3 regions of the Cytobacillus sp. C11.1 genome follow, and region 2 is predicted to be linked to each of the others. Evidence: predicted binding sites of a transcription regulator. Region 2 holds the regulator's gene; each other region holds the start of a gene.
What was found. Region 2 encodes LexA, which represses DNA repair genes until DNA is damaged. Its sites were predicted from a motif close to CGAACATATGTTCG; they were not measured.
Positions count from the first base shown of each region.

Region 1: parE (DNA topoisomerase IV subunit B) is a predicted target of LexA. The motif match lies at 1,770-1,783, and genes of this name have one in related genera.
Region 3: AC3ZVC_RS11580 (YqzH family protein) is a predicted target of LexA. The motif match lies at 1,367-1,380, and genes of this name have one in related genera.

Region 1 is NZ_CM176935.1:3,703,734-3,707,014, reverse strand. It holds gene AC3ZVC_RS18420 (5'-deoxyadenosine deaminase) at 1-484, shown strand, start outside; gene AC3ZVC_RS18415 (GNAT family N-acetyltransferase) at 666-1,043, shown strand; gene AC3ZVC_RS18410 (CoA-binding protein) at 1,108-1,521, shown strand; gene parE (DNA topoisomerase IV subunit B) at 1,847-3,281, shown strand, end outside.
Region 2 is NZ_CM176935.1:4,148,855-4,152,135, reverse strand. It holds gene glnA (type I glutamate--ammonia ligase) at 1-71, shown strand, start outside; gene AC3ZVC_RS20540 (hypothetical protein) at 355-540, opposite strand; cyclic di-GMP riboswitch class I at 595-680, opposite strand; gene AC3ZVC_RS20535 (DUF4257 domain-containing protein) at 818-1,102, opposite strand; gene lexA (transcriptional repressor LexA) at 1,385-2,008, opposite strand; gene yneA (cell division suppressor protein YneA) at 2,166-2,495, shown strand; gene AC3ZVC_RS20520 (YneB family resolvase-like protein) at 2,510-3,157, shown strand.
Region 3 is NZ_CM176935.1:2,345,746-2,349,026, reverse strand. It holds gene AC3ZVC_RS11585 (Y-family DNA polymerase) at 1-1,197, opposite strand, end outside; gene AC3ZVC_RS11580 (YqzH family protein) at 1,479-1,685, shown strand; gene AC3ZVC_RS11575 (SDR family NAD(P)-dependent oxidoreductase) at 1,749-2,543, opposite strand; gene AC3ZVC_RS11570 (MBL fold metallo-hydrolase) at 2,545-3,281, opposite strand, start outside.

The DNA.
Region 1 (3,281 bases), 450 kb from region 2:
ATCGGGTGTCGCAGAGGTTCCTTCACTGTTAGAGCGGCAGGCATTTGTCAGTTTGGGGGCGGATGGCGCTCCATGCAATAATAATCTCGATATGTTCAACGAAATGCGATTGGCAGCAATTATTCAAAAGCCTGTTCATGGACCAACAGCCATGAATGCTCGTACCGTATTCAAAATGGCAACTATTGGCGGAGCGAAAGCGGTTGGCATGGAGGATGAAATCGGAAGCCTGGAGCCGGGCAAGAAAGCGGACCTTGCTATCCTTAATTTGAATGATTTTCATGTTTATCCTTCTTTTGACATTGATACAATTTCAAGAATCGTATATTCCGCAACTCGAGCAGATGTGGAGGCAACCTTAGTAAACGGAAAAATTTTGATGGAAAATAGAAAGCTGAAAACGGTTGATAAAGATATTGTGTTAAAAGAAGCGAACACAAGCATAAAAAGGCTAATCAATAGACTGGAAACAGTGTTATACTAAACGGTTCTCGGCTGATAAACAAATCAGCCGATTTTTTTTATGGTAGGCTCTGTTAAATTTGCCTGTTGATTTCAGCACGAGGCACTCCCTTTCCGCGGGCGGTCCGACGCTCCTCGCCGCTTTGCTCCCGGGGTCTCCCTTTGATCGCACTCCCGAGTCTCAGTACAGCGATTTTATATCTTTGCATGATACTATTTTTCCAAATACATATTATTCAGGAAAAGAAATTATTGAAAAAATCAATGATATACAAAAGGTATATACAGCAGCGGATAAAAATGGTTTTAAAGGCTATCTGTATGCAGAATACAATTCTGAGGAAAAGGAAGGAAGTATTGAGTTTATAGGAGTGAACGAAACATGCCGCCACGCCGGAATCGGAAGGCATTTGCTCGATATGGCAGTATCAGACCTCTTTTTTCACCATGATGCGCTTGTTATAAAATTATGTGCAGGCACAACCAATGAAAAGGCATTATCCCTATATAAAAAAGCAGGGTTTAAAGTAGAGTGGGGATTGAACTTTTATTTAAAGAAAATTGAGGCATCAAAGCAATAAGTTAGTACACTTTAGAATTTTTAGGTAAAATAAATATAATCAATCAGATTTGGGAGGGAATTAAATGGCTATTGAAAATCCAAGCCGGGAAGAAATCGGCGTTCTTTTAAAAAAGTCAAAGCGGATTGCAGTTGTCGGTTTAAGCGGAAATCCCGAACGCACATCTTTTATGGTTTCCGAAGCAATGCAAAATGCAGGTTATGAGATCATCCCGGTGAATCCAGCCGTTGATGAAGTTCTTGGCGTTAAAGCCGTTTCAAGTCTTAAAGAGATAGAGGGACATATTGATATCGTAAATGTTTTCAGGCGCTCCGAGTTTCTTCCGGAGGTTGCAAGGGAATTTGCAGAAATTGATGCAGATATCTTCTGGGCTCAGCTGGGTGTAGCAAATCAGGAAGCATACGATTTTCTTAAGGAAAAGGGATACACTGTCATCATGGACCGCTGCATTAAAGTTGAACATGCGCTAACGAAGTAAAATCGGCATGAGGTCTTAAAAAGATCTCATGTTTTTATTTTTTATAAGAAGCCCGTAAATAAAGGGTTTAGCTAATGGAAATAATCTTTAAAAATCCCGTAAGACTCAAGAACTTATTTGCCAAAACCAAATAAATAGATAAAATAAAGCATAGACCTTATTAATTTATATGGTAAAATATGAGTATAGAACACCTGTTCCTGTATCGGGGATTTTATGATTTTATAAAGGAAATTCGGTTTATGAGCCGAATACTTATACGGGTGTTCTAAAGCCGCACTTTTTCGCGGTCAGTGTTGCTGCAAGAAATGAAAGGGGTATGTTCGTGGCAAAAAATCAGGAAGCTTTTGACTACAATGATGATGCCATACAAGTACTCGAAGGGCTGGAAGCAGTAAGAAAGCGCCCTGGGATGTACATTGGAAGTACGGATGCAAGGGGTTTGCACCATCTTGTATATGAGATTGTCGATAACGCTGTTGATGAAGCGCTGGCAGGTTACGGGGATCATATCATTGTCAAAATACATAAAGACAATTCAATAAGTGTTCAAGATAAAGGCCGCGGTATGCCAACCGGGATGCACCGGATGGGCAAACCAACGCCTGAAGTTATATTGACCGTTCTACATGCCGGGGGAAAGTTCGGCCAGGGTGGCTATAAAACAAGCGGAGGGCTGCACGGTGTCGGTGCCTCGGTTGTTAACGCCCTTTCCGAGTGGCTGGTTGTAAAAATTAAGCGGGACGGATTTGTATATGAACAGCGGTTCGAGCATGGCGGAAAACCGGTTACCACTCTTGAGAAAGTAGGCAAGACAAACCAATCGGGCACAACAATCCATTTTAAGCCGGACCCGACGATTTTCTCCACTACTACTTATAATTATGAGACACTATGTGAACGTCTTCGTGAGTCAGCGTTCCTTCTTAAGGGAATGAAAATTGAGATCCTAGATGAACGGAATGATTTTCATGACGTTTTTCATTATGAAAACGGCATAGAGGCTTTCGTTCAATATTTAAATGAGGAAAAAGATGTCCTTCACCCGGTAGTAAGCTTTGAAGGAGAAAGCAATGGAATTGAAGTCGATTTCGCTTTTCAATTTAATGACGGCTATTCGGAAAATGTATTGTCCTTTGTCAATAACGTCCGGACAAAAGACGGCGGAACACATGAAGCGGGTTCAAAAACAGCAATGACTCGCGCCTTTAACGAATATGCTCGAAAGGTGAATTTGTTAAAGGAAAAAGATAAAAATTTGGATGGAGCCGATATCCGTGAAGGTTTTACCGCTATTGTCTCTGTTCGGGTGCCTGAGGAGCTTTTGCAGTTTGAAGGACAGACGAAAGGCAAACTCGGAACAAGCGAAGCACGCTCGGCTGTTGATTCTGTTGTTTCTGAGCATTTGTCTTATTTTCTTGAAGAAAACCCTGAGACAAGCTCCCTATTAATCAAAAAAGCAATCAAGGCCTACCAGGCCCGAGAAGCTGCCCGCAAAGCACGTGAAGAAGCCAGGAGCGGAAAAAAACGGAAAAGATCAGAAGCGGTACTATCAGGCAAACTGACTCCAGCCCAATCACGCAATCCGCAAAGGAATGAAATATATCTGGTAGAGGGAGACTCCGCTGGCGGATCAGCTAAGCAAGGAAGGGATAGACGGTTCCAGGCTGTGCTTCCGCTTAGAGGTAAAGTTATTAATACAGAAAAAGCGAAGCTTCAGGATATCTTTAAAAATGAAGAGATTAATACGATTATCCATG
Region 2 (3,281 bases):
AAATCGAGTGGGATATGTTCCGTACGCAAGTGCATCCATGGGAGCGCGAGCAGTATCTGAGCATGTATTAATAATCAGTCAAGCCTTGGCCTCAGTGCCGAGGCTTTTTTGTGCGGTTAAGCTTGAGTGGTGATTTCCGTTCACTGAGCTCGCGTTCCGCGGTCGGTCTGACGCTCCTAGGTGCATTCGCGTCTGTGGTCTCCCGTTGACACGCTTCTCGCAGGGGTCAATGAATTATACATCCCCGAATAAATACCACATGAAGAATATGCGAGTGCGTTTTCACTCCTCAAGCTACAAAACGCAGTGCCATTAACAACAAACTTTAATATAGCCTAATATATAAAAAATCCATCACTGAATGATGGATTTGCAGTTCGGACAGGTGATAACCTTTTCCGGTTTGAATTTTATTTTTTTAAGATCCTTTTTGGTGAAAGTTGTAAAGGCATTGTATGTAAATCCGCATACACAGCTGTTTTGATCCTTTACGATGTGCACCAAGTTCGACTCCTTGCTAAGCACTGTTGGATAAATCATTTTTCACCCTTCTCATAGCTGATTTAGGCAAATTGTTCTGGTATGAATTGTCTTATAAGCAGCCCGGCTGCCATGACTTTAATCGTTTTAGGCCCGTGGCTTTGCGTCTCCCACTTTCATGGAATTTGCCCAGATGAAATAATATCATAAATTGGCGGAAAAATCATACTTTACCGGGATTTGTAATACAAACGCAAAACAGTTTAATGCAGTCACACAAAAAACCCCGTTCGATGAAGAACGAGGTTTTGTCTATATGAACTCTTTCTGCCAATCTCTATTCTTTATGTCTGATCTTTAAGAAATCGAGACATGTCAGCAGTGCATCTCCTCCAAATCCTGCAATAACCGAAAGGAGTACAATCTTTAAGGTAGAGTCAGGATCTGAAGATACGACCAAAAAAACAGCCGCTAAAGCCCCCATGATTACTTCTTCCAAGACCCCCAGGTAGATGAATTTCTTTGTCCTCCGGGGTTTTACCATTTTGCCTTCTTTCCGAATATGTCCAACGACACCGACCAGCCCACCAATCAACAAAGCGAAGGTAATGTTCAAAAACATATTTTCTTCACACTCCTAAAGTCGAGATTTTGGACAAGCGACCTTAGGTTGATTCTCGGTGTATTACCATTATATAGGGAGATGGTATAAATTAGTATGCATAAAAATACCGAATTTTCTGAAAATAAAATAGTTAAACTTTACTGTAACTTCCTTCCAAGTAAGAAGTAACTGGTACTATCGTATGATTTTATTCATAGGATCAGGTAATAAGAACTGTATATAATCAGTATTTTTCAAAAAATAAAAAGCAAACATAAATGCTTGCTTTTTGAAAGTCTATTAATGAATATGTCGATATACTCCAATTACCTTGCCAAGGATGGATACATTTCGAAGGATAATAGGTTCCATCGTAGAATTTTCAGGCTGGAGGCGAACATAATCTTTCTCCTTGAAAAATCGTTTAACGGTCGCTTCGTCTTCTTCAGTCATGGCAACAACAATATCTCCGTTATTAGCTGTGCTTTGCTGCTTAACGATTACATAGTCACCATCCAGAATTCCAGCCTCAATCATACTTTCTCCCATAATTTCAAGCATGAATACATGCTCGTCAGCTGGAGCCAGCCTTTCTGGGAGAGGGAAGTATTCCTCCACATTTTCAATCGCGGTAATCGGCTGGCCGGCAGTAACCTTACCAACGATCGGCACGTTTACTGCGCTAACTTTTGGAATGTGCGAAGACTCGTCCAAATCTAAAATTTCAATGGCACGCGGCTTAGTAGGGTCCCTGCGGATCAAACCTTTGCTTTCGAGCCTTGCGAGATGGCCGTGGACAGTAGAGCTGGAAGCAAGCCCAACTGCTTCTCCTATCTCTCTAACAGAAGGCGGGTAGCCTCTTAGTTTTACTTCTTCTTTTATAAATTCCAATATATCTTGCTGCCTTTTTGATAATTTCACCATCTTTAACGCACCTCGTATGATTTTCTTTGTCTTTATTATAGCATCAATTACCAGGTGATACAAACATAAGTTCGAATTTTCGTTGACATCAAACAAGTGTTCGGTCTATAATAAAAACATCAAATGCGAACATATATTCTAACAGAGGTGTTTAATAATGTTGAAAAAATTGTGGGATTCTTATTCTTATGCTATTATTCTATTCATTTTAAGCTTGGCAGCATCATTAATATTAGTTTTGCAAATGGAAACGCCGGATAGTGAAAAGTTTGTTAAAGTTACTGTATCTGAAGGTGACTCCCTTTGGGAAATCGCTGAAGATTTCTCAGCTGAACATTCACTGTCAGCAGATGAATTTATTAACTGGGTAGAACAAAACAATGGAATTGCCGGAGGAAGAATATTTCCAGGTGATGAAATTGTTATCCCTGTTAAAGCTGCGGAAGGGCAGCCATTTACCGAGCTTGCCAGTTCTGAACTCAAATAGTTAAAGGAGAAATTATGAAAGCAATTATATACTGCAGGGTAAGCACAACTAAAGAAACGCAGGAAACCTCTCTCTCCAGACAGGAAGAGGAGCTATTGAACCTGGCAAAAGAGAATGGTTTTGAAGTGGTGAAAGTTATTCGCGACCAGGCGAGCGGATACGATTTAGAAAGAGACGGGATACTTGAGCTTCTGGATTTAATAAAAGAAAAGGATATTAATGTAGTTCTGATCCAGGATGAGACACGGCTTGGGCGCGGCAATGCCAAGATTGCCATCCTCCATTGTATCTTTAAAGAAGAGGTCCAGCTTTACAGCATTTCCAACTACGGCAAGCTTCAGCTATCGGAATCGGACTCCATGGTATTGAGCATTGTCGGAATGGTAGAAGAGTATCAAAGAAAGCTTCATAATATTAAAATTAAACGGGGTATGCAAAGAGCGGTAGAAAAAGGATACCATCCTGAGAAAAATCTTAGTAATCAAGGAGTCAATGCCGGCAGGGAAAGGATCGAAGTCCCAATCGATGAAATTGTCCGGCTTCGAAAAAACGATCTCACCTTCGCCGAAATCGCAGCAACGTTAAGGGGATTCGGCTACAATATATCAAAAGCAACCGTACATAGAAGATATAAAGAATATGTTGATTCATTAGCAGAGTAGAGCACTTTTCTTGTCAAAAGTGCTCTTTTTTAGTATGATGGCATTTGAGTTTCAATATTTATAATTGGTGAAACTTGTAGTGTAACCAAACTTTCTTTTAGATTATCCAAAGGTTAACTTTTGA
Region 3 (3,281 bases), 1.8 Mb from region 2:
TACGGCTCTTAAAAGAGCTCCTCCTCCAAACTTGGAGCGAATCCGGTCAACCGTGTAGCCGAGCTCCCGTTTTTTCCAGCCATCCAGATCAAACAGGCTCAGTTGCATTTCGCAGTCATCCGTAATATTTCCGAGGGAGATAGAGATTTGCCGCACTGTTTTGCCTTCATAATTCTCGTGAAAGAGCTCCAGGCAGACCCGATAAAGATCCATCGTGATATTCGTTGGCTGATCAATCGTTCTTGAACGGTAAAAACCTCCCCCGAATTCATCCTGGCTGTATCCGAGACCAAAGCTGATTGTTCTTCCGGCTTTGCGATGAGTGCGGGCTCTTCTTGCCACTTCCTCGCACATTTCAAGGACAACTTGCTTAATTTCCTCCTCCTCCTTGTAATCCCTTAATAGAATCTGGCTTTTCCCAAAGCTGATCTGCCCTTCCATAATCGGCGCCCCCATTTCTGAAAGGTCAATTCCCCATGCATGATGATAAAGCTGGTTGCCCATAATCCCAAACTTCTTTTCAAGCTTTTCCAGGTCATAGCGGGCAAGCTGGCCCACTGTGAAGATCCCCATTCCGTTCAGCGTTTTTTCGACGCGGCGCCCTATTCCCCACATTTCCCTTAAAGGAGATACATTCCACAATTTCGTCTTCACATCTTCGTACTTCCACTCAGCAACTCCCTTCTTTTTCGCTTCAAGATCAAGGCAGAGTTTGGACATGAGCATATTCGGCCCTATCCCGATGGCACACGGAAGCTGAAATTCCCGTTCAATATCACCTTTTATTTTCCAGGCAATTGTCTCGGCATCCCCCCAGAGATGGAGTGCACCGTCTACTTTTATAAAGCTCTCATCAACACTGTACGTATGAATGGCTTCCTTTGGGACATAGCGGTTAAACACCCGGGTGATTTCGGTGGAAATTCTTAAATAAGTGGCCATTTTCGGCTCCTCAACCCTAATGCGGGGGTCATTGGGAACCTCAAACAGGCGGGATCCAGTCTTTATCCCAAATTCCTTTTTCATCCTCGGAGAGGCAGCCAGAACGACACTGCCCTTCCGCTCCAAGTTTCCGGCAATCACAAGGTAGCAATCAAGAGGGTCCAGGCCAAGCATGACAGCAGAACAGCTCGCGTAGAAGCTCTTCATATCAACACACAAAATTTTATTTTCCGGCATTGCGCTGTAATCAACCATGACTTCCGACATCCTCCTTGGAAAAGTGTAAGGCGCCCGCTTGTCGGCTATGGCCTAGGGCTGATGGCGCCTGAAGCTAGACATCATCTAGCTTTAGAAAGTTATCTTGAATTCATCTTGCTTCAGATAAAGAACATTTGTTCTATATATGTATACCCATTATATTAAGCGAATATGCGTTCGGTTTCAATGGAAATTTTACGGACTTTTTCTTAAATCAGGTTCTTTTGCCAGGTGCCGAAATCCCCAGAAACCTGTATAATCAGCATGAGGTGCAATAAATGAACAAGAAACTAGTTTTTAAAATGGTGCAAAACTGTTTAAAACAATACAACGAGGACAGCCATTCCATTTCGCTCGAAAGCAGAGAGTTTAATGAAATTTTCAAGAAAATCATTGAGGCAAAAAATAAAGAGGCTGACAGCGATCTGCATGAAATCGTAAATGATGCAGTGTACGGCTATATCACAGATTCGCCGTATTTTTAAGGGGACCCCGGGATAAGTGCAAAAGAGAAGCCGCCAGGCAATTGCTGGCGGCCTTTCAGTATTTTACTTCTGATTAAATGCGCGTTTCCCGATTTTTTCAAACAACCTCGGAAACAGAGTATAAACAATGCTTCCTGCATTCATCCACCGCGGAAGATTAATTTCCCTGGCAGGCGTCAGCATGGCATCAACCACTTTAAGCGCCACATACTCCGGTTTGAGCATATACCGTTGAACATTTTTAACATAGGTGCCCTTTTCATCAGCAATATTAAAAAAGTTTGTTTCAATAGGGCCGGGATTTACGGCAGTTACGAATACATTGCTGTCAGCCAGCTCCATCCGAAGGCTGTTCGTATAGCCAAGAACTGCATGCTTGGTTGCGGAATAAACACTGGATTTCGGTGTGGCAATCTTGCCGGCCTGTGAGGCGATATTGATAATATGGCCGTTCTTCTGCTGCCTCATCGCCGGCAGCACCATGCTCGTGCAAGCCATCAATCCGACTACGTTAACGTCAAACATGCCCTTTATTTCTTCGATTTTCGCTTCATGTGCCTCCCGAAAAATTCCGTATCCAGCATTATTTACAAGAATATCCACACGGCCGAGTTGGGCAAGAATCTCTGAAAACACAGCAGAGACCTCATCAGAGTTGGAGACATCAATTTTATATACATGAATGTCTACTGAAAAACGGCTGCGCAGGTCGGCCTTCAGCGCATTCAATTTTTCAAGATTACGGGCAAGAAGAACAAGGTTTGCCCCTCTCTCAGCGCAAAGAGCAGCCATTTGGGCTCCAATTCCCCCCGATGCACCCGTAATAATCACATTTTTATTTTTCAATCGATCTGACAAATCAAACCACCTCTTTGGATGCGGAATACAGGAATGCTTTCTCCTCTTTATTTATATAAATCTCCCCTATAGAATGCAAATAATCAAGCTGGGCCACCGTTTCCGATATCGTCAGGGAAAGCTCTTTTTCATACACTTTTGGAAATAGACGGCAGCAAGCCTCAAAAACAGTGAGTGATTCGGATTCGAGCCATTTTTTCACTTTCATGGCACGGTCGTGCTGGCGTCCAATCCTCACTTCGATTAATTCATTTACATTTATGATATCTTCCCCATGACCAGAATAAAAAAGGCCGATTGGCAGATTCTGTACTTTTTTAAGGGAAGCGTTATATTGCAGCTGAGGTTTCGGCCGCTCTTTGCTTCCGGGCAAAGGAGGCTCCAGTATAGGGTTTGGAGAGATATGGGCGAGCAGATGGTCCCCGCCGATAAATACACCGTCCCTTTCCCTAAGTAAGCCGATATGGCTCTGGGCATGGCCTGGTGTCTCAATAACTGTCCAATCATCCAGCCCGGCAGGATTATCACCTTCTTTAAGCTCCCCTGTTAATGAGCGATTACAGGAAAAGCGAAGTGTCTTTCTCATCAAACCAATAAAGGATAAATACTTTTCCGGAACCCCGAATTCAGTAAAAAGTTTATAATAAAATTCATCATGGGCTTTTAAAAAGGCTTCCGTCCGGGACAGCCACCTTTGATTTACTGAATGCCCATATATCTCCATATTCTGAGAAAAAA